Regions from separate parts of the Streptosporangium sp. LJ11 genome, predicted to be linked through region 2. Evidence: riboswitches for the same ligand, from Rfam matches in the RefSeq annotation. Region 2 holds a riboswitch; each other region holds the start of a gene.
What was found. A riboswitch is a leader RNA that binds a small molecule or an ion and turns the genes downstream of it on or off. The one in region 2 is predicted to bind cobalamin.

Region 1: another riboswitch for cobalamin. It lies ahead of ACTOQ3_RS06380 (ribonucleoside-diphosphate reductase subunit alpha); the one in region 2 lies ahead of ACTOQ3_RS20070 (CbtB domain-containing protein).
Region 3: another riboswitch for cobalamin. It lies ahead of metE (5-methyltetrahydropteroyltriglutamate--homocysteine S-methyltransferase); the one in region 2 lies ahead of ACTOQ3_RS20070 (CbtB domain-containing protein).
Region 4: another riboswitch for cobalamin. It lies ahead of cobN (cobaltochelatase subunit CobN); the one in region 2 lies ahead of ACTOQ3_RS20070 (CbtB domain-containing protein).

The regions. Positions count from the first base shown of each region.
Region 1 is NZ_JBPXMB010000003.1:367,370-372,728, forward strand. Features, by position in the region: gene glmS (glutamine--fructose-6-phosphate transaminase (isomerizing)) at 1-362, shown strand, start outside; gene ACTOQ3_RS06375 (tripartite tricarboxylate transporter substrate-binding protein) at 606-1,625, shown strand; cobalamin riboswitch at 1,630-1,830, shown strand; gene ACTOQ3_RS06380 (ribonucleoside-diphosphate reductase subunit alpha) at 1,947-4,157, shown strand; gene ACTOQ3_RS06385 (ribonucleotide-diphosphate reductase subunit beta) at 4,200-5,195, shown strand; gene ACTOQ3_RS06390 (mechanosensitive ion channel family protein) at 5,287-5,359, shown strand, end outside.
Region 2 is NZ_JBPXMB010000013.1:29,257-34,615, reverse strand. Features, by position in the region: gene ACTOQ3_RS20080 (acyltransferase family protein) at 1-752, shown strand, start outside; gene dop (depupylase/deamidase Dop) at 840-2,357, shown strand; adenosylcobalamin (AdoCbl) riboswitch at 2,482-2,615, shown strand; gene ACTOQ3_RS20070 (CbtB domain-containing protein) at 2,633-2,827, shown strand; gene ACTOQ3_RS20065 (CbtA family protein) at 2,835-3,572, shown strand; gene ACTOQ3_RS20060 (histidine phosphatase family protein) at 3,569-4,132, shown strand; gene ACTOQ3_RS20055 (magnesium chelatase subunit D family protein) at 4,129-5,359, shown strand, end outside.
Region 3 is NZ_JBPXMB010000017.1:127,283-132,641, forward strand. Features, by position in the region: gene ACTOQ3_RS24925 (hypothetical protein) at 1-162, opposite strand, end outside; gene ACTOQ3_RS24930 (5'-methylthioadenosine/S-adenosylhomocysteine nucleosidase family protein) at 231-1,349, opposite strand; gene ACTOQ3_RS24935 (NUDIX hydrolase) at 1,346-2,080, opposite strand; cobalamin riboswitch at 2,266-2,476, shown strand; gene metE (5-methyltetrahydropteroyltriglutamate--homocysteine S-methyltransferase) at 2,587-4,812, shown strand; gene ACTOQ3_RS24945 (SAM-dependent methyltransferase) at 5,107-5,359, shown strand, end outside.
Region 4 is NZ_JBPXMB010000006.1:146,702-152,060, reverse strand. Features, by position in the region: gene cobN (cobaltochelatase subunit CobN) at 1-3,311, opposite strand, end outside; cobalamin riboswitch at 3,502-3,674, opposite strand; gene ACTOQ3_RS11345 (precorrin-3B synthase) at 3,721-5,331, shown strand; gene ACTOQ3_RS11340 (precorrin-8X methylmutase) at 5,328-5,359, shown strand, end outside.

The sequences.
Region 1 (5,359 bases), on a different contig from region 2:
AGGAGATCTCGTACGTGCACGCCGAGGCGTACCCGGCCAGCGAGCTCAAGCACGGGCCGCTGGCGCTGATCGGCCCGGACATGCCGACGGTGGCGATCGTCCCCGACGACGAACTGCTGGACAAGAACCTCACCACGCTGGGCGAGATCCGCGCCCGGGGCGGCCGGGTGCTCATGGTGGGCCACCGCACGGCCGACCCCAAGCTGGCCGACGACTGCGTCGTGGTGCCCAAGAACGAGACCGAGCTGGACCCGATCCTGCTGTCGATCCCGCTCCAGCTCTTCGCCTACCACGCCGCCGTGGCGCTGGGCAGGGACGTCGACAAGCCCAGGAACCTGGCCAAGAGCGTCACGGTGGAGTGAGACCCTCTCCACCTCTCTTCTACCTCTCTGCCTTCGCACCCCCGTCCCCGGCCTGCCGGGGGCGGGGGTGCGTTTTCCTGAGCCCTCGCGAGACGGTCGTCTTCGATATCCGGATTTCCAGTGTTTTCCGGTGATCCGTGCCCGAACGTGGATCACCGGAAGTTCCGGCATACCCCACTTCATCACAGAAAGTGAGGGGAAAGTAACCTATGGTATAGGGGGTTCTTGGGGGAAGGGGCGCTTATGCGCCGTAGGGGGTTTTTCGCACTGGCGGCGGGGGCCGTGGTCGCCGCGGGGTGCGGTGCGGACGGCGGCGCCGATCCGGCGGTGAAGCGCCTGTTCCTTCTCGAGCCGACCGCCGACGGCCACGGCTGGGACAGGATCGCGGGCAGGCTGGCGACCGTCCTGGTCCAGTCGGGACTGGCGCGCACCGCCATGGCCGTCGAGCGGGCGGGAGCCCTGGGCTCCGCCCCGCGCGACGCGTTCGGCGCCTTCCGCGGACCCTTCGCGCGCGAGGGCAGGCTGCTCGTCACCGCGATGCCGATGGTGGCCGCCGCGGAGATCGCCAACACCACGGCCGTGGTGAACGCCGCCACTCCCATCGCCCGCCTGGTCGGCGACTGGGCGGTCCTGGTGGTCTCCTCCGGCTCCCGCCTGCGCACCTTCGAGGACTTCGTCGCGCGGCTGCGGCACGACCCGGCGGGGCTGACGGTCGGCGGACGGTCGGAGGGCGGCTCCGACCACGTGCTCTACGGCATGATCGGCAAGTGCCTGGGGGTGGACATCCGGCTGCTGGAGTACGCCGGATACCTCGCCCCCGAGGACGCCGCCGAGGCGCTCCACGTCGGCCGGGTGGCGGCCCTGCTGGGATCGGCGCGCGCCCTGCGGCCCGAGATCGCCGCGGGCCGCCTGCGGCCCCTGGTGGTCTCCTCCGGCGGCCGGATCGACGGGATCGACGCGCCGACGCTCATGGAGGTCGACGTCCGCCTGGAGTACAGCGACTGGTGCGGCCTGCTGGGTCCCAAGGGCATGAGCCCGGGGGACCGGGACGCCGCGATCGCCCTGTGTGACAGGATCGACGCCGCGCCGCGCTGGCGTGCCCTGTGCGCGTCCCACGGCTGGAGCCGGGTCTACCTCAGCGGCGACGAGTTCCGCCAGTGGCTCTCCACCGAGACGGGCCGCACTCGCGGCGTGCTTCACGAGCTCGGACTGTTGAAGTCCTCCGACACAACCTGTTGGGGTAGTTGCGTCCGGCGCCCCTAGATGTAGGATCCTGCTCGTTGCTGGTTCGCCCCGCGAGGGGCGAGGCAAGAGGGAACCCGGTGAGATTCCGGGACTGCCCCGCAGCGGTGAACGGGAACGAAAGCCGTTATCGAGCACTGGGTGAACCATGCCTGGGAAGCGACGGCCGGTAGGTGTGTGCGGTGCGCCCGTGAGTCCGAAGACCTGCCGGTGACGTGAACGTCCAGGGCCTCGTGGGAGGGTCCGCGGAACGAGGCGATCCGGCGTGCCCGGGATCGCTCGCGGACGCGTGCCCATCCGGCGGAGCCGTACGGGGAAGTCCGATCGAGCGAGGGGCACTACGTGACACAGGCATTGGCGGAGACCGCGGCGGGGACCGCGTCGGACGACCGCAGGCTGGCCATCGACGAGGCGGCCGCCCGGGTGATCACCGATCCCGAGAACTCCAGGGTCGCCGCCGCGATGCTGGCCGAGCTGATCGCCGACGAGGCCGCCGAGCACGGCGTCCGCGACTTCTCCGAGTCCATCGCCGCGACCCACGAGGCGGGGTTGATCCAGGACGGGCTCGCGGAGTTCGTGGCCGCCCACGCCGGGGTCCTGGACGCGCTGGCCGATCCGGAGGCCGACGCCAGGTTCGAGTACTTCGGGCTGCGTACCGTCTACGACCGCTACCTGCTGCGCCACCCGAGGACCCGCAAGGTCCTGGAGCGCCCGCAGCACTTCTTCCTCCGGGTGGCCTGCGGCCTGTCCGAGACCGTCGAGGAGGCCGCCGAGCTGTACGCGCTCATGGCCACCCTGTCCTACCTGCCCAGCTCGCCCACGCTGTTCAACTCCGGCTCCCGCAGGCCCCAGCTCTCCTCGTGCTTCCTGCTCGACTCGCCCCGCGACGAGCTGGAGTCCATCTACGAGCGCTACGGGCAGGTCGCGCGGCTGTCGAAGTACGCGGGGGGCATCGGGATCGCCTGGACCAGGGTCCGCTCGCGGGGCTCGCTGATCCGCGGCACCAACGGTCACTCCAACGGCATCGTGCCCTGGCTGCGCACGCTCGACTCCAGCGTGGCCGCGGTCAACCAGGGCGGCCGGCGCAAGGGCGCGGCCTGCGTCTACTTGGAGCCCTGGCACGCCGACGTCGAGGAGTTCCTGGAACTGCGCGACAACACCGGCGAGGAGGCCCGCCGCACGCACAACCTGAACCTGGCCAACTGGATCCCCGACGAGTTCATGCGCCGGGTCGAGGCCGACGGCGTCTGGTCGCTGTTCGATCCCAAGGAGGTCCCGCACCTCACCGACCTGTACGGCGCCGCGTTCGACGACGCCTACCGGGCCGCCGAGGCCGAGGGCCGCTTCACCCGGCAGATCCCCGCCCGCACCCTGTACGGGCGGATGATGCGCACGCTCGCCCAGACCGGCAACGGCTGGATGACCTTCAAGGACGCCGCCAACCGGACCTCCAACCAGACGGCCAGGCCCCAGAACGTCATCCACCTGTCGAACCTCTGCACCGAGATCCTCGAGGTCACCGGCGACGCGGAGACCGCCGTCTGCAACCTCGGCTCGATCAACCTCGCCGCCCACCTGTCGGCGGACGCCGGGGAGGCCGTCGACTGGGCGCGGCTGCGCGCGACCGTCCGTACCGCCGTGCGGTTCCTCGACCGCACCATCGACCTGGGCTTCTACCCGACCCCCGAGGCGGAGGCGGCCAACCGGAAGTGGCGCCCGATCGGGCTCGGCGTGATGGGCCTGGCCGACGTGCTGTTCACGCTGCGGCTGCCGTTCGACTCGCCGCGCGCCCTGGAGCTGTCCACCAGGATCTCCGAGGAGATCGCGCTCGCCGCCTACCGGACCTCCTCCGACCTGGCCGTGGAGCGGGGCCGTCACCCGTCGTACGAGGAGACCAGGGCCGCCGCCGGGGTGCTCCACCCCGACCACTACGAGGCGGCGGGGTCCGCGGAGTGGGCCGAGCTCAGGGAGCGGATCGCCGGGACCGGCCTGCGCAACTCGCTGATGATCGCGATCGCGCCGACGGCCACGATCGCCTCCATCGCGGGCTGCTACGAGTGCATCGAGCCGCAGGTCTCCAACGTCTTCAAGCGCGAGACCCTCTCGGGGGAGTTCCTCCAGGTCAACCGCTATCTCGTCCGCGACCTCCAGGCCCGCGGCCTGTGGACCCCGCTGATCCGCGACGCGATCAAGCGCGCCGACGGCTCCGTCCAGGACATCCCGGAGATCCCCGCCGACCTGAAGGCGCTCTACCGGACGGCCTGGGAGCTGCCGCAGAAGGCGCTGATCGACCTGGCCGCCGCGCGCACCCCGTACATCGACCAGTCGCAGTCGCTGAACCTCTTCATGGCCACGCCGACCATCGGCAAGCTCTCCTCGATGTACGCCTACGCGTGGAAGTCGGGCCTCAAGACCACCTACTACCTGCGCTCGCGCCCGGCCACCAGGATCGCGCAGGCCACCGTGGCGGCGCCGGTGGAGCGGGCGGCGCCCGACCCCGAAGCCGTCGCCTGCTCCCTGGAGAACCCCGAGTACTGCGACGCCTGCCAGTAGCCGCCCCGGCTCCCCGAAAGCCCTCAGAAAGGCATTCACCCGATGTTGCTCGACCCCGGCATGGATCTCACCCTGCGGCCGATGCGCTACCCCGAGTTCTACGAGCGCTACCGGGCCGCGATCCGCAACACCTGGACCGTCGAGGAGGTGGACCTCACCTCCGACCTGGCCGACCTGGCGAGGATGACGCCCGAGGAGCGCCACCTGATCAACCGCCTCGTGGCGTTCTTCGCCACCGGCGACTCGATCGTGGCCAACAACCTCGTCCTCAACCTCTACCAGCACCTCAACGCCCCCGAGGCGCGCCTCTATCTCAGCAGGCAGCTGTTCGAGGAGGCGGTGCACGTCCAGTTCTACCTGACCCTGCTGGACACCTACCTGCCCGATCCGGACGAGCGGGTCAAGGCCTTCGCCGCGGTCGAGCACATCCCCTCGATCCGGGACAAGGCGGAGTTCTGCTTCCGCTGGATCGACTCGCTCGGCGGGCTGACCCGGCTGGAGACGCGGGAGGACCGGCGGGCGTTCCTGCTCAACCTGATCTGCTTCGCGGCGTGCATCGAGGGGCTGTTCTTCTACGGGGCCTTCGCCTACGTCTACTGGTTCCGCTCCAGGGGCCTGCTCAGCGGCCTGGCCACCGGGACGAACTGGGTGTTCCGCGACGAGTCCATGCACATGGAGTTCGCCTTCGGCGTCGTGGAGACCGTACGGGCCGAGGAGCCGGACCTGTTCGACGACAAGCTCGCCGAGCAGGTCACCCAGATGATCGAGGAGGCGGTGGCGGCCGAGCTGGCCTTCGCGGCCGACCTGTGCGGCGACGGCCTGCTCGGGATGAGCGTGGACCAGATGCGCCGGTACCTGGAGTACGTGGCCGACCAGCGCCTGGTCAGGCTGAGGATGCCCGCCCGCTACGGCACGGCCAACCCGTTCGCGTTCATGGAGTTGCAGGACGTGCAGGAGCTGGCCAACTTCTTCGAACGGCGGGTTTCGGCCTACCAGATAGCCGTCGAAGGGAATGTCACATTCGACGAATCCTTCTGATTAGCTGGTGATCCAGGGAAGAGCACGACGAGGATGACAGACGTCGAGGAGGACGCCTCAAGTGTCCGGCTGGATCATGATGATTGTCTCCGTGGCGGCCGCCGTCGTGGCGGTGGAGGTGGTACGACGGGTGTTGCGCTCGCGGCTGATCGGTGAGAAATGGG
Region 2 (5,359 bases):
AGCGGGCCCTCGGCGTCTACGACGCCAACGGCGTCTACTGGTCGTTGTGGGTGGAGCTCCGCTTCTACGTGCTGATCTCGATCCTGGTGATCGCCGGGGTGACGCTCAACCGCTGCCTGGCCTTCATGGGCGTCTGGCTGCTGGCGGCCGGGTTCTTCGCCGGGAGCGAGGAGGCCTGGGTGGACCTGGTGGTCATGCCCAAGTACGCGGCGTACTTCGTCGGCGGCATGGCGTTCTTCCTGATGACGAAGTTCGGCCCCAGGCTCGTCCTGTGGTGCCTCGCCGGGATCAGCGGCGGCCTGGCGGTGAACGCGGCGATCGACCGGGTGGCCGGGCGGATCGAGAACGTCGGCTACGCCGCGATGCCCGTGCCCGAGTGGGCCGTGGTCGCCACCGTGATCGGCTTCTACGTGCTCATGGCGATGGTGGCGCTCGGCTGGCTGGGGTGGCTGCGCTGGCGCGGCCTGGTCGTCCTGGGCGCGCTCACCTACCCGCTCTACCTGTTCCACACCCCGGCCGCGGTCCTGATCGTCCCCGCCCTGCGGGACGTGCTGCCGCCCCCGCTGACCGCGCTGGTCACCGTGCTGGCCGCGATGGCGTTCTCCTACCTGGTGTACCGGTTGGCCGAGCGCCCGCTTCAGGAGTTCGTCAAGTCCAGGAGGCGGAGAAGGGCCGCATCCCCGTCCCCGTCACAGCTCCCCGCGCTCTCCTCGATCCCCCTCGCAACGGGCGAAAAGGCTTCGGTGCCATAACTGTCCGACCACCGGGCATAGTGAAGGGTCTAGGGTCGGGAATAGATACCACGGAGAGAATCAGTCCCTGACGAACAGAGGGTGCGCATGACGGTACGGCGGGTGATGGGCATCGAGACCGAGTACGGCATCTCCGTGCCCGGACAGCCGGGGGCCAACGCGATGGTGACCTCCTCTCAGGTCGTGAACGCCTATCTGGCGGCCTCGGCCGCGAGGGCTCGGCGCGCGCGATGGGACTTCGAGGAGGAGAACCCGCTGCGGGACGCACGGGGGTTCGACCTCGCGCGGGAGGTGGCCGACCAGAGCCAGCTGACCGACGAGGACCTCGGCCTGGCGAACGTGATCCTCACCAACGGGGCCCGGCTGTACGTCGACCACGCCCACCCCGAATACTCCACGCCCGAGTGCACCAATCCCAGGGCGGCGGTGATCTGGGACAAGGCGGGCGAGCGGGTGATGCACGACGCGGCGGTCCGCGCCTCGGCGATGCCGGCCAACGCCCCGATCCAGCTCTACAAGAACAACACCGACAACAAGGGCGCCTCCTACGGCTGCCATGAGAACTACCTCATGCGCCGGGCCACCTCGTTCGCCGACATCGTCAGGCACCTGACGCCGTTCTTCGTCTCCCGGCAGGTCGTCACCGGCGCGGGCAAGGTCGGCATCGGCCAGGACTCCCGGGGCGAGGGCTTCCAGATCAGCCAGCGGGCCGACTTCTTCGAGGTCGAGGTGGGCCTGGAGACGACGCTCAAGCGGCCGATCATCAACACCCGGGACGAGCCCCACGCCGACCCGGAGAAATACCGCCGCCTGCACGTCATCATCGGCGACGCCAACATGTCGGAGATCTCGACCTACCTGAAGCTGGGGTCGACCGCGCTCGTCCTGGCCATGATCGAGGACAACTACTTCACCCGCGACCTGGCCGTGGACAACCCCGTCCAGGCCCTGCGCGCGGTCTCGCACGACCCCACGCTCAAGTACGAGATCTCCATGCGCGACGGCCGCAAGCTGACCGCGGTGCAGTTGCAGATGGAATACCTGGAGCTCGCCCGCAAGTACGCCGAGGAGCGCAGCGCCAACGGCCTGGACGAGCCCACCAAGGACATCCTGGAGCGCTGGGAGTCGGTCCTCACCCGCCTGGCGGAGGACCCGATGCAGCTGTCCAGGGAGCTCGACTGGGTGGCCAAGCTGGAGCTCCTGGAGGGCTACCGCACCCGTGACGGCCTTCCCTGGTCGCACCCGCGCCTGCAGCTCGTCGACCTCCAGTACTCCGACATCCGCCCCGACCGGGGGCTCTACAACCGGCTGGTCGCCCGGGGCCGCATGCAGCGCCTGGTCACCGAGGAAGAGGTCCAGCGGGCCATCGAGGTGCCGCCCAACGACACCCGGGCCTACTTCCGCGGCCGCTGCCTGAGCCAGTACAGCGAGTCGGTGGCCGCGGCCTCCTGGGACTCGGTCATCTTCGACATCCCCGGCCGTGAGTCGCTGCAGCGCGTCCCCACCCTTGAGCCGCTGCGCGGCACCAAGGCCCACGTGGGCGAGCTGTTCGACCGCTGCCGTACCGCCGCGGAGCTGGTGACGGCGCTGACCGGCGAACAGTGACTCCCGCGAGGGGGGAGGTGGCCAGGCCTGGCCACCTCCCCCCTCGTCATGCCCGGACCCCGTGACGGCCCGAGCCCGTCAAACCGGACACCCGGATTGACGGGGGACGGAGAACCGGGATACGTTCCGGGTGTTTTGTGGCGGTGCGAGGGAAATCCGGTGAAACTCCGGTGCGGTCGCGCCACTGTAACCGGCTCTCAGAAGCCGGAAGCCAGGTCACACTCGGCCGCCACCGACCTACGAAAAGGGACGCGTCAATCCCGGAGGAGGTGGCCGTGAGCCAGATCTCGGCACCGCACACCCAGCCCATCCCATGGCCCTCGCTCACCCGCTGGCTGCTCGCCGTACCGGTGCTGCTGCTCCTCGCCTACCTGGTCACCTTCGACCAGGGAGCGATCTCACAGGCGGGGAACTACCTGCACGAACTCATGCACGACGGGCGTCACCTGCTCGGCGTGCCGTGCCACTGAGCCACAGGTGATCACCAAACTCATCGTCCGGGGCCTCGTCGTCGGACTGCTCGCAGGGCTGCTCGCGGCCGTCTTCGCCTACACCGTCGGCGAACCGCGCATCGACCAGGCCATCGCGCTGGAGGAGGCGGCCGCGGCCGCCTCCCCGGCCGGATCACACGACGACACCGGGGCAGCGGCCCACTCCCACGACGAGGAGGCCCTGGTCAGCAGGGGCGGGCAGCGCTTCGGGCTCTTCCTCGCCCTCGGCCTGTACGGCCTGGCGGTCGGGGGCCTGTTCTCCCTCGTCTACGCGGCCGTACGCGGCCGGGCGGGACCCCGATCGGAGCCGGTGCTCGCGGTCACCCTCGCAGCCGCGGCGTTCATCGCCATCGTCCTCATCCCGTTCATGAAATATCCCGCCAACCCGCCGGCCGTCGGTGACCCGGAGACCATCGGCCGGCGCACCGTGCTCTACCTGGTCGCGGTGGTCATCGGGATCCTCGCGGTCGCCGCCGGCACCGCCGCCCACCGCTACGCCTCGCGGAGCGAACCGTGGGTGCGCTGGCTGTCGGCGGGTGCCACCTTCCTGGTCCCCGTCGTCGCGGCCTGGATCCTCATGCCGAAGATCTCGGAGGTGCCCCGGGGCTTCCCCGCCGACCTCCTGTGGGACTTCCGGGTCGCCTCCATGGGGACCCAGGTGGTCTTCTGGGCCGGCGTCGGCGCGCTGTTCGCCTTCGCCGCCCGCAGGCGCGGCCCGGTGTGACGACCCCCTCGGGGGTCACCCGCCTGCTCCTGGTCTGCCACGCCTCCACCTCGGCGACGGTACGGGCCGCGTTCCCGGGTGACGAACCACTCGACGAACGCGGCCTGCGCCGGGCCGAGGGGATGGCGCGGGACCTCGGCCCGGGTCCCGCGGCCTGCCCCGCCGAACTGCGCTGCGTCCAGACGGCGGCGGCGCTCGGCCTGCGGGCCGAGCACGACCCGCTGCTGGCCGACTGCGACTACGGCCGCTGGAGCGGGATGACGCTCGGCGAGGTCGAGGCCGCGGAACCCGAGGCGCTCGCCTCCTGGCTCGGCGACCCCGGCGCGGCGCCGCACGGCGGGGAGCCGGTCACCGCGCTCCTGGCCAGGGTGTCCGGCTGGCTCGCCGTCCGCGCCCCCGGCAGGGCCGTCGCGGTCACCCACCCGGCGGTCATCCGCGCCGCGGTCGTCCACGCCCTCGGCGCCCCCGCCCAGGCCTTCTGGCGCGTCGACGTCGCGCCGCTGGCCCGCGTGACGCTCACCGGGCGCGGCGGGCGCTGGCGGCTCAGCTACCTCCCATGACGGTCAGAGCGCCCGGCGACCCTTTGATTCGACGAGACGGACAGGAGAACCCGAAGGTGCGTGACTCCCGCTATCCCTTCACCGCGATCGTGGGGCTGGAGGACCTGAAACTCGCGCTGATCCTCAACGCGGTCTCCCCCCGCGTCGGGGGAGTGCTGGTCAGGGGGGAGAAGGGCACCGCCAAGTCCACGGTCGTGCGGGCGCTGGCCGCGCTCCTGCCGCCCGTCGAGGTGGTGACCGGCTGCCGCTTCTCCTGCGACCCCGCCGCCCCCGACCCCGGCTGCCCGGACGGGCCGCACGATGGCCGTACCGAACCGGGCGACCGGCCCACCCCGCCCGCCACCGTTCAGCCCGGCGGAACCCGGTCCGGCGGAGCCCGGTCCGGCACCGTGCGGCCCGGTGGAGCGCGGCCCGCCCGCCTCGTCGAACTGCCCGTCGGCGCCTCCGAGGACCGCCTCGTCGGCTCCCTCGACATCGAGCGAGCCCTCACCGAGGGCGTGAAAACCTTCGAACCCGGCCTCCTGGCGAGCGCCCACCGGGGCGTCCTGTACGTCGACGAGGTCAACCTCCTGCACGACCACCTGGTGGACCTGCTGCTCGACGCCGCCGCCCTCGGCACCTGCTACGTCGAGCGCGAGGGGGTGTCGGTACGGCACGCCGCCCGGTTCCTGCTGGTCGGGACGATGAACCCCGAGGAGGGGGAACTGCGCCCGCAGCTGCTCGACCGCTTCGGGCTGACCGTGGAGGTCCGGGCCTCGCGGGAACCGTCCCAGCGGGTGGACGTGGTCCGGCGCCGCCTGGCCTTCGAGGCCGATCCCGACGCCTTCGCCGCCGCCTGGGCGGGCGAGGAGCGGGCACTGGCCGCGCGCATCGCCGAGGCTCGTGCCAGGGTTCCCCAGGTCGTCCTGCCGGACGCGGCACTGCTCAGGATCGCCACCGTCTGCGCGGGGTTCGAGGTGGACGGGCTCCGGGCCGACCTGGTCACCGCCGGTGCGGCGATCGCGCACGCCGCCTGGCAGGGCCGCACCTCCGTCACCGCCGACGACGTACGGGAGGCGGCCAGGCTCGCGCTCCCGCACCGCCGCCGCCGCGACCCCTTCGACGCGCCGGGCCTGGACGAGTCCAGGCTCCAGGATCTCCTGGACCAGATCCCCGACGACCCCGGCGACCCCGGCGACCCCGAGGGCCCGGACGACTCCGGCGGCCCCGGGGGCACCGATCCGGACG
Region 3 (5,359 bases), on a different contig from region 2:
CCAGTAGAAGCAGACCTCGTTGGTGGTGTAGTCGGTCATTGCCTCGCGGATGAGCTGCCGGGCCTGTTTCGGCATGCGCCCCTGCAGGAAGGAGACACCCGTCCGGAATTTGGTCTCCGGTGAGTCCTGTGGTGTCGTCATGTAAACGACATCGCCGTGCACCGTCCCGGCCTGCACTCCGACTTGAGCGGAACCCGCGGCCACGTTGCCGCCGTGGTGCCCGGGTTCTGTCATGACAGGGCCTGGGCAAGGGCGATGATGACTGTCAGCTCCGCCGCCAGCTCGGCCACATCACCGACGAGTCCGCGTAGTTTCTTGAGCGCCAGCGTCAGCATGTTCTTCCGGTCCGGCGTCTCCGTGTTCAGCGCTTGGTCGGCCACGGCGAGTTCCGCTTCCGCCGCCTTGTAGGTCACCTCGTCCAAACGTTCCGCCGCCCGTGCCTGCTGGAGCCGGGTGCGGAAGGAGAGCAGCGCTTCGGGCAGGTCCGTCGGTCTGGACGGTTCGGGAGAGATCCTTATGCCGCCGTGTACGGTACCTGCCTGCACTCCCACGCGAGCGTTCCCCTTCGCGATGTTCCTGGTCGTGTCGGGCATGGTGGAGCTCCTTCTCGTGGGCTCTTCGGTGGACAGTTCTTCGGCGAGAGCTGCGGCGAACGCGGCCGCGTTGGCGACTGCCCGCTGCTGCCACCGTTCGCGATCCGTGGTCTCCTTGGTGCCGTCGGCTCGGTCGCTGATGCCCCGGATCACGACCACCGGCAGCGCTCGGTTCAGCTGCCCGGCCTGCGCCACGCCTGCGCCTTCCATCTCGATCGCCCGCGCGTCGTTGTAGTTGTCGCGAATCCAGCGGGCGTGTGAGGAGAGCCGGGAGTTCAGGACCACTTCTCCTGCGGCGATCGGCCCGAAGTGCACATCCGGGCGGGAATCGAGATCCTTGCCCCAGGCACCGCTGCGGCACAGGTGCTGGGCGATCTGCTCGGCGGCGTGCGAGGTCTCCCAGACGCGGGGACGGCTCCTGAAGCGGTCATCCTCGCTGGTCCCACCGTGGAAGGCGTAAATGTGCGTGGCCACCACCACATCTCCGAGAGCGATGTCCGGATGCAGCGCGCCGGCCACACCCACGAACAGGAGAGCGGCCGGTTGGAATTCGGCGATGGCGCGTTCGGTGAGCACCGCCGCGGAGTGATTGCCCTTGCCGACGTGGGCGAGGGCCACCCGGGATCGCCCGTCCGCCAGTCGGCCCACCTCAAAGCGGGTGCCTTGCGGGTGTCGGTGCAGGCGCGGGTTGATCAGCTTCTCTCGGATCGCCTGGTATTCCAGGTCTAGTGCGGTGAGGATCACGACGAGGCTCACTGCGTTGGTTCCTTTCCGTTTGGCGAGTCGGTGGGCCGGATCATCGGGGGGTTCAGAACATCGCGAGGGCCGGCTTTGAACAGCCGAGCCGGTCGTCCGGTCGCGGCCTTCCGTGCCGAACCGGCAGAGACGATGAAGCCCTCGGTCTTCTGGACCTTGCGGTAGAAGTTGCGGGGGTCGAGTGGCATCCCCCATACCGCCTCGTACACGTCCTGGAGATCGGTGATCGTGAAGGTCGGCCTGCAGAAGGCTGTGGCGAGTGCGGAATGCTCAAGCTTGACGCGGGCGCGCTCGACGCCGTCCGCGACGATGTGCCGGTGGTCGAAAGCGAGCTTCAACGCTCCGGAAAGCACCCGGTCGGTGGATTGCCAGCCTGCGCGGGCGGCGTCGGTCCCGGCGATCGGCTCGGGCAGCCGAGGGGCGATGGCCAGATAGGCAACGCTCACCACCCGGCCGCGAGGGTCACGGCCAGGGTCGTCATAGACGCCGAGTTGCTCAAGGCGGAGTGTCTCGACATCCAGGTCGGCCTCCTCCGCCAGCTCCCGGTGAGCCGCCTCGATGAGGCTCTCTCCCGAATGCTGAAGGAAGCCGCCTGGCAGAGCTTGGGCACTCTTGCACGGCTCGATGCCACGCTCGACGAGGAGCACGTGCAGGCGCGATTCGCGCAAGGTAAGGATCACCAGGTCAACGGCGAGCAGGACGGCTGGTGGCTCCCATCGGTCATCGCTCATGGAGGCGACATTAGATTTCTGTCACTTTGACAGAAAGTAGCGCAATGGTTAGTTCTAGACAGCCACGGTCCGCTGAGGGTTACTTCACGCTGATGGGGATGAGCGCGCGGCCGGGTGATCGAAGGTGATCCCTGCCTCATCGATCCGCTGGGTGGCGTCCCGGTCCGGTGGGGGTGGGGGCGGGTTATGCTCGTGGCGCGGTTGGTTCTCCCGGTGCCGTGTTGGTGTCGGGAGTCGTAAGAGGGAACCCGGTGTGATTCCGGGACTGCCCCGCAGCGGTGAGTGGGAACGAACGCCGTCATCGGCACTGGGTGCGTGTCATCTGGGAAGCGACGGTCAGTAGGAGTGTGTGTGATGCCCGCGAGTCCGAAGACCTGCCAGCCGCTCGTGCGCCGTCCGGTGTGCGGTGATCCGTGGTCTCGTGGGAGGGCCTGGGATGGGTTTTTCCTGGGTGTTCCTTCCGTGTGGCCGTGGGTCGGCATGGCATGAGCCGAGGGAAGGACGCCATGAGCAAGGTCACCACGACCGTTTTGGGTTATCCCCGTATCGGGGGCCGTCGCGAGGTGAAGCGGGCGACGGAGGATCACTGGGCCGGGCGGGTCGACGCCGCCGGCTTGCAGGAGACGGCCGCCGGGTTGCGGCAAGGAGTGTGGCGGAAGCTGTCGGAGGCGGGGCTGGACGCGGTGCCGTCCAACACCTTCTCCTTGTATGACCACGTGCTGGACACCACCGTCATGGTGGGCGCGGTGCCCGAGCGGTTTTCCGGTGCCGCGGACCCGTACTTCGCGATGGCCCGCGGCGCCGAGGGGGTCGCACCGCTGGAGATGACCAAGTGGTTCGACACCAACTACCACTACCTGGTTCCGGAAGTGGGCCCCGAGACCCGGTTCCGGCTCGACTGGAGCAAGCCGCTGGCCGAGTACGCCGAAGCGCGGCGGCTGGGCGTCGAGACCCGGCCGGTGCTGGTCGGGCCGCTGTCGTTCCTGCTGCTGGCCAAGTCCACCGAGCCCGGCTTCGCGCCGTTGCGGCTGCTGGACGGCCTGCTGGAGACCTACGCCGAGCTGCTGGAGCGGATGGCCGCGGCGGGGGTGGCCGAGGTGCAGCTGGACGAGCCGGTACTGGCCGCCGACCATACGGAGGAGGAGCTGGCCGCGCTGCGCCGGGCCTACGCGCGGCTGGGGGAGCTCAGCAGCCGCCCCCGGCTGCTGGTGGCCACCTACTTCGGCGAGATCGGGCCCGCACTGGAGATCCTGGCCCGCAGCCGGGTCGAGGCCGTCGGCCTGGACTTCGTCTCGGCGCCCGGCAACCTGGAGGCGCTGGCCGCCGCCGGTGGGCTGCCCGGCAAGACCCTCGTCGCCGGGGTCGTCGACGGCCGCAACGTCTGGCGTACCGACATCGCGAAGGCGCTGGCGACCTGCGCCGCGCTGCTCGGCCTGAGCGACCGGCTGGTGGTGAGCACCTCCTGCTCGCTGCTGCACGTCCCGCTCGACCTGGACGCCGAGACCTCGCTGGACCCGCGGCTGCGCGAGCGGCTGGCCTTCGCCAGGCAGAAGGTCGACGAGGTCGTACGGATCGGCCGGGCGCTGAACGGCGAGGAGGTCGTCGCGGGGGAGAGGACCGTCGAGCGGTTCCTCAACCCCCGGGTGCGAGCCAGGCTGGATGCCCTGGGCGAGGGCAGCCCGCGCGCCCCGCACGCCGAGCGGCTCGCCGTGCAGAACGCCGACCTGGGCCTGCCGCCGCTGGCCACCACCACCATCGGCTCCTTCCCACAGACCGGCGAGGTGCGCCAGGCCCGCGCCGCCATGCGCTCGGGCGACATCGACAGGGCCGGGTACGAGCGCAGGATGGAGGCCGAGATCGACCGCGTCATCGCGCTGCAGGAGGACATCGGCCTGGACGTGCTGGTGCACGGCGAGCCCGAGCGTAACGACATGGTCCAGTACTTCGCCGAGATGCTGGAGGGCTACGCCGCCACCGAGCACGGCTGGGTGCAGTCGTACGGCAGCCGCTACGTCCGCCCGCCGATCCTGTTCGGCGACGTCTCCCGTCCCGAGCCGATGACGGTGCGCTGGGCCTCCTACGCGCAGTCGCGGACGAAGAAGCCGGTCAAGGGCATGCTCACCGGCCCGGTGACCATGCTGGCCTGGTCGTTCGTCCGCGACGACCAGCCACTGGGCGAGACCGCCAGGCAGGTGGCGCTGGCGTTGCGCGACGAGATCCGCGATCTTGAGGCGGCGGGCATCAGGATCATCCAGGTCGACGAGCCCGCGCTGCGGGAGCTGCTGCCGCTGCGGCGGGCCGACCACGAGGCATACCTGGAGTGGGCGGTCGCCGCGTTCCGGCTGGCCACCAGCGGGGTGGCCGACAGCACGCAGATCCACACCCACATGTGCTATTCGGAGTTCGGAGAGATCATCGGCGCGATCGGCGACCTGGACGCCGACGTGACCAGCGTCGAGGCGGCCCGCTCCCGGATGGAACTCCTGGACGACCTGCGCGCCTTCGGCTACGCGCGCGGCATCGGGCCCGGCGTGTGGGACATCCACTCGCCCAGGGTGCCCTCGGTCGGGGAGATCGAGGCCGCCCTGCGTACGGCCGCGGCCTCGGTGGATCCGGCCCTGCTCTGGGTCAACCCCGACTGCGGCCTGAAGACCCGCGACTACCCGGAGACGGAGGCCAGCCTCAGGAACATGGTCGAGGCTGCCCTGCGTGTCCGCGCGGAAGCGGTCTAGAGCCGGTTCAGAGGTTCGATCATGTGGCTGGGGTGAGGAGCTTCAGCCACATGATCGAGCCTCGGAGGCAGGGGCCGGTCTCGTGGCTTGCCGGGGTCCTGCGTCGCGGCGTCGCCAGGCGGGCCGGTGCAGAAGATCGTTGATCGAGCGCCTCTACGTTCGGCCGAGGTCGTGCATGCCGGAACGGCTGACTCCTGGCGAGCGCGCAGACCTCGCTCGGGCGGCCGGGGACCGATGTCCAGCCTTTGCGCGAAAAACGCCGATGAAGGAGCTTGATTCATTAACCTTTCGTCCATGGATATACCGGGCGTGGACTTGACCGTGCCGAGCGCGGCACGCATATACGACTACCTGCTGGGCGGCAAGGACCACTTCGCCTCGGATCGTGAAGCCGCCGATATGGTGCTCCAGTCCGTGCCGAACGCGCGCGAGAACGCCAGGGCCAACCGTGCCTTCCTGAGCCGGGCCGTGCGCACCCTCGTCGACGCGGGCGTCCGCCAGTTCCTCGACATCGGCGCCGGGTTGCCGACGCAGGAGAACGTTCATC
Region 4 (5,359 bases), on a different contig from region 2:
GCGTCCGGCCTGGTGCTGTCGCCGATGTAGGCGGCCGGGGCCTTGCCGGTGAGCGCCCGGACGGTGGCGATCATGCCTCCGTGGTACTGGAAGTAGTCGTCGGAGTCGGCGATGTCGTGCTCGCGGGTGTCGACGTTCTTGGCCGCCACGGCGATCCTGCGGTAGGCCGTCTCCATGTCCCGCCTGGCGGGAACGCCGTCGACGCCCCGGCCGTAGGCGAAGCCGCCCCAGACCGCGTACACCTCGGCCAGGTCGGCGTCGTCGCGCCAGTTGCGGCTGTCGATCAGCGGCAGCAGCCCGGCCCCGTAGGCCCCCGGCCGGGAGCCGAAGATCCGCATGGTGGCCCTGCGCTCGTCGCCGTGCTCGGCCTGGTCGGCGAGCACGTGCGCCCGCACGTAGTTGAGCTCCTCGGGCTCCTCCAGCCCGGCCGCCAGCCGTACGGCGTCGTCCAGCATCGCCACGACGTGCGGGAAGGCGTCGCGGAAGAAGCCGCTGATCCTGATGGTGACGTCCACGCGCGGGCGGCCCAGCTCGGTGGCCGGGATCGGCTCCAGGCCGGTGACGCGGCGCGAGGCCTCGTCCCAGACCGGCCGCACGCCGAGCAGCGCCAGCACCTCGGCGACGTCGTCCCCGGCGGTGCGCATGGCACTCGTCCCCCAGACCGACAGCCCGACCGAGCGCGGCCAGTCACCGGTGTCGGCGCGGTAGCGCTCCAGCAGGGATTCGGCCATCGCCTGGCCGGTCTCCCACGCCAGCCTGCTCGGCACCGCCTTGGGATCGACCGAGTAGAAGTTGCGGCCGGTGGGGAGCACGTTGATCAGCCCGCGCAGCGGCGACCCGCTCGGCCCGGCCGGGACGTAACCGCCGTCGAGGGCGTGCAGGATCGCGTCGATCTCGTCGGTGGTACGCGCCAGCCGGGGCACGACCTCGACGGCGGCGAACCGCAGGATCCTCTCCACCGTCCCGGGATCCGCTCCGCGCGCGACGGCCGCTCCCCCGGCGCCGGGCGCGCCGCTCCGGCCGGTCGCGTCGTGCGTGCCGGTCGAACCGGCGCCTCCTGCCGGGGCGTCCGCCCGGCCCAGGACCTCGGCGGTCACCTCCCCCGCCGCCGACGGGTCCCAGCCGCGGTGCTCCATGGCCTCGACCAGGGCGCGGGCCAGGGTCTCGGCCTCGTCGACGCCGATCCGTCCGGCGCTGCCGTCCTCGGCCAGGCCGAGGGCCTCGCGCAGCCCGACGAGCGCCTCGCCGCCCGCCCACATCTGCCGGGCGCGGAGCATGGCCAGCACCAGGTCGACGCGCGGCCGCCCCTCGGGGGCGGCCCCGAGCACGTGCAGGCCGTCGCGGATCTGGACGTCCTTGACCTCGCACAGCCAGCCGTCGATGTGCAGCAGGAAGTCGTCGAACTCGGCGTCGTGCGGGCGGTCGGCGACGCCGAGGTCGTGGTCGAGCCTGGCGGCCTGGATCAGCGTCCAGATCTGGGCGCGGATCGCGGGCAGCTTGGCCGGGTCCATCGCCGCGATGGAGGCGTGCTCGTCGAGGAGCTGCTCCAGCCTGGCCATGTCCCCGTAGCTGTCGGCGCGGGCCATCGGCGGGACGAGGTGGTCGACCAGGGTGGCGTGCGCGCGGCGCTTGGCCTGGGTGCCCTCGCCGGGGTCGTTGACGAGGAACGGGTAGATGAGCGGCAGGTCGCCGAGCGCGGCGTCCGGGCCGCAGGAGGCCGACAGGCCCGCCGACTTGCCGGGCAGCCACTCCAGGTTGCCGTGCTTGCCCACGTGGACCACGGCGTGCGCGCCGAAGCCGTCGGCCAGCCAGCGGTAGGCGGCCAGGTAGTGGTGGCTGGGCGGCAGGTCGGGGTCGTGGTAGATCGCGATGGGGTTCTCGCCGAAGCCGCGCGGCGGCTGCACCATGACCACCACGTTGCCGGAGCGCAGCGCGGCCAGCACGATCTCGCCCTCCGGGTCGCGCGACCTGTCCACGAACAGCTCGCCGGGCGCCGGGCCCCAGTGTTCCTCCATCCGGGCGCGCAGGTCCGCCGGGAGGGTGGCGTACCACTCGGCGTACCGGCTCGCCGCGATGCGCACCGGGTTTCCGGCGAGCTGCTCCTCGGTGAGCCAGTCCTGGTCCTGCCCGCCCGCGGCGATCAGCGCGTGGATGAGCGCGTCGCCGTCCTGCCCGGTCACCCCGGGCAGCTCGTCCTCGGCGCCGATGTCGTAACCGCGCCGCGCGAGCGCGGCCAGCAGCCGCACCAGGCTGGCCGGGGTGTCCAGGCCGACGGCGTTGCCGATGCGGGCGTGCTTGGTGGGGTAGGCCGACAGCATCAGCACCAGCCGCCGCTCGGCGGGCGGGATGTGCCGCAGCGCGGCGTGGCGCACCGCGATGCCCGCCACCCGCGAGGCCCGCTCGGGGTCGGCCACGTAGACGGTGAGCCCGTCCTCGTCGATCTCCTTGAAGGAGAACGGCACCGTGATGATCCGCCCGTCGAACTCGGGGATCGCGACCTGGGTGGCGGCGTCCAGCGGGGACAGGCCGTCGTCGTTCTCCTCCCAGGAGGCCCGGCTGCTCGTCAGGCACAGGCCCTGCAGGATCGGCACGTCCAGCTCGGCGAGCGCGCCGACGTCCCAGGCCTCGTCGTCCCCGCCCGCCGACGCGGTCGCCGGGCGGGTCCCGCCCGCGGCGAGCACGGTCACCACCAGGGCGTCCACCGCGCGCAGGACCTCCACCAGGCCGGGCTCGGCGGTGCGCAGGGAGGCGCAGTACACCGGCAGCGCCCGCGCGCCCGCGTCCTCGATCGCCGAGCAGAGCGCCTCGACGAAGGCCGTGTTGCCGGCCACGTGGTGGGCCCGGTAGTAGAGCACTCCGACGACGGGACCGTCCTGGTCGCGCGCCTCGCGCTCCAGCGTCCCCCAGGTGGGGGTGGGCTCGGGCGCGGCGAACCCGTGGCCGGTGAGCAGCAGCGTGTCGGACAGGAAACGGTGCAGCTCGGTCAGGTTGGCCGGGCCGCCGTGGGCGAGGTAGGCGTGCGCCTCGGCGCAGACCCCACCGGGCACCGTGGACAGCTCCATCAGCTCGGCGTCGGGCGCCTGCTCGCCACCGAGCACGACGACGGGCCGGGGGCCGGCGAGCAGGGCGTCCAGCCCCTCCTCCCAGGCGCGGCGCCCGCCCAGCAGGCGTACCACGACCAGGTCGGCGCCCTCCAGCAACGGCGGGAGGTCTGCGGCGGCGAGCCGGGCGGGGTTGCCGAGCCGGTAGCCGGCGCCGCTCGCGCGAGCGCTCAGCAGGTCGGTGTCGGAGGTCGAGAGCAGGAGGATCACGCGCCACACTCCGGGAGAGGAAGGGCGGTACGGCCCAGGGGCGCCACGGCGTGGCGGGGGAACGGCGCCACGATGTGGCGGGGGAACCGTGAGAAGCGCGCGGTGTGGCGGGGGAACGGCGATGCCACGGTGTCGCGGGGGAACGGCGAAGAGCGCACGGAGCTTCCTCCCTCGGGGTCCTCGCCCCGGGTCGTCGTCGGCCGCGACGGCTGGAGTCTCCTGGCTCCCGGATCGGTGCTCACCCCGGCCTTCCCGCCCGTCGTCGGACAGTGGCCCGGGTGGGGTTCGCTCCCCGGTTACAGTGGCGGGACCGCGCCGGATTCACACCGGCTTCCTCCCTTTGCCGTCGCCACCGATGACACTACGGCAGTCCGGTTCGTTGCAAGAAACTGGCGTTAGCATCCTTCGAGTGTCCATTGCCGACTTTTCCGGACGATCGCGACTCGACGCATGTCCCGGTGCGCTTCAGGTCCATGCCGCCGCGGACGGCGGCCTGGCCCGCGTCCGCGTGCCCGGAGGCCGTCTCACCCCCTTCCAGCTGCGCGAACTCGCCGAGGCCGCCGCGGCGTACGGCGGCGGCGTCATCGAGCTGACCTCCCGCGCGAACGTCCAGGTGCGCGGCCTCGGCCCGGAGGATCCGGACAGCGGTACGGGGGACGGGTTCGCCACGCGGATGGCGAGGGCGGGCCTGCTGCCCTCGGCGACGCACGAGCGGATCCGCAACATCCTCGCCTCCCCGCTGACCGGACTGGACGGACCCACCGAGCCGAGCGGGCCGGCCGGGCCGAGCGGGCCGAACAGATCGAGCGGTGCGGACACTCCAGACAGCACGGGTATCTCGGATCGTCCGCACTATCCGCGCGGCGGCGGCATCGCCGACGTCACACCGCTGATCGGCGAGCTGGACCGGCGGTTGTGCGCCCGCCCCGCCCTCGCCGCCCTGCCGGGGCGGTTCATGTTCGCCCTCGACGACGGCCGGGGGGACGTGGCCGGTCTGGGCGCGGACGCCGGGATCCTGCTCACGGGGCCGGACGAGGCCGCGCTGATCCTCGCCGGGACCGACACCGGCCTGCGCGTCCCGCCGGCCGGAGCCGTGACCGCCCTGCTCGCCGCCGCCGAGGCGTTCCTCGACGAGCTGGCCACCCGGGACGTCACCGCCTGGCGGATCGCCGAACTCCCCGGCGGTCCCTCCCTGATCGCCGCCCGCGTGCGAACCGCCCTCGGGGTTCCCGGCACGACACCCTTCGACCCGGTGAGACCGCGGGTCGTGACCCTCGGGCCGGTCGGGGTCCTCGGGAGCACGGACGGGACGAGGAGCGGAACCGGCGCCGGAGGAGGGACGGATCCCGCGAGCGGCACCGGAGACGGGGACGCGCGGGTCGCGCTCGGGGTGGCGATCCCGCTGGGGCGGCTGACCTCCGCGCTGGCACTGCTGCTCGCGGACGCCGCCTCGGGCGGGGAGATCCGGCTCACGCCATGGCGTGGCGTGGTCCTGCCCGGCCTGGACCGCGCCGAGGTCGCGGGCACGGCCGCCCGTCTGGAGGCCGCCGGGCTGGTCGTCGACCCCGCCTCGCCGTGGATCGGCGTGACGGCCTGCACCGGCCGCCCCGGCTGCGCCAAGTCCCTGGCCGACGTCCAGGCCGACGCGGCCGCCGCCATAGCCGTCAGCACAGCCACCGCCGTAGCCGTCGGCACAGCCACCGCCGTAGCCGTCGGCACGACCTCGCCGCCCGCCGTCCCGCCGCCCGCGGTCGCACCACCCCCGGCCGTGCCGCCCGGAAGGGAGCGGTTCGGGAGCGGGCCGTCCGTGGCCCCGCCGTCCGGGAACGGGCCGGGCACCGATACGCTCCCCGTGCACTGGGCGGGCTGCGGCAGGCGCTGCGGCCGTCCGAGGGGGCGGGTCGCGGATGTGGTCGCCACCGGTGACGGCTACCGCCTGGAGCTGGACGGCACCGATCTGACCTGCTCCGGCATCGAGGAGACCGCGGCCGCGCTGGCGGCCGCCAGAGGGGAACTGTGATCGACTACGTCCGCGACGGCGCGGAGAT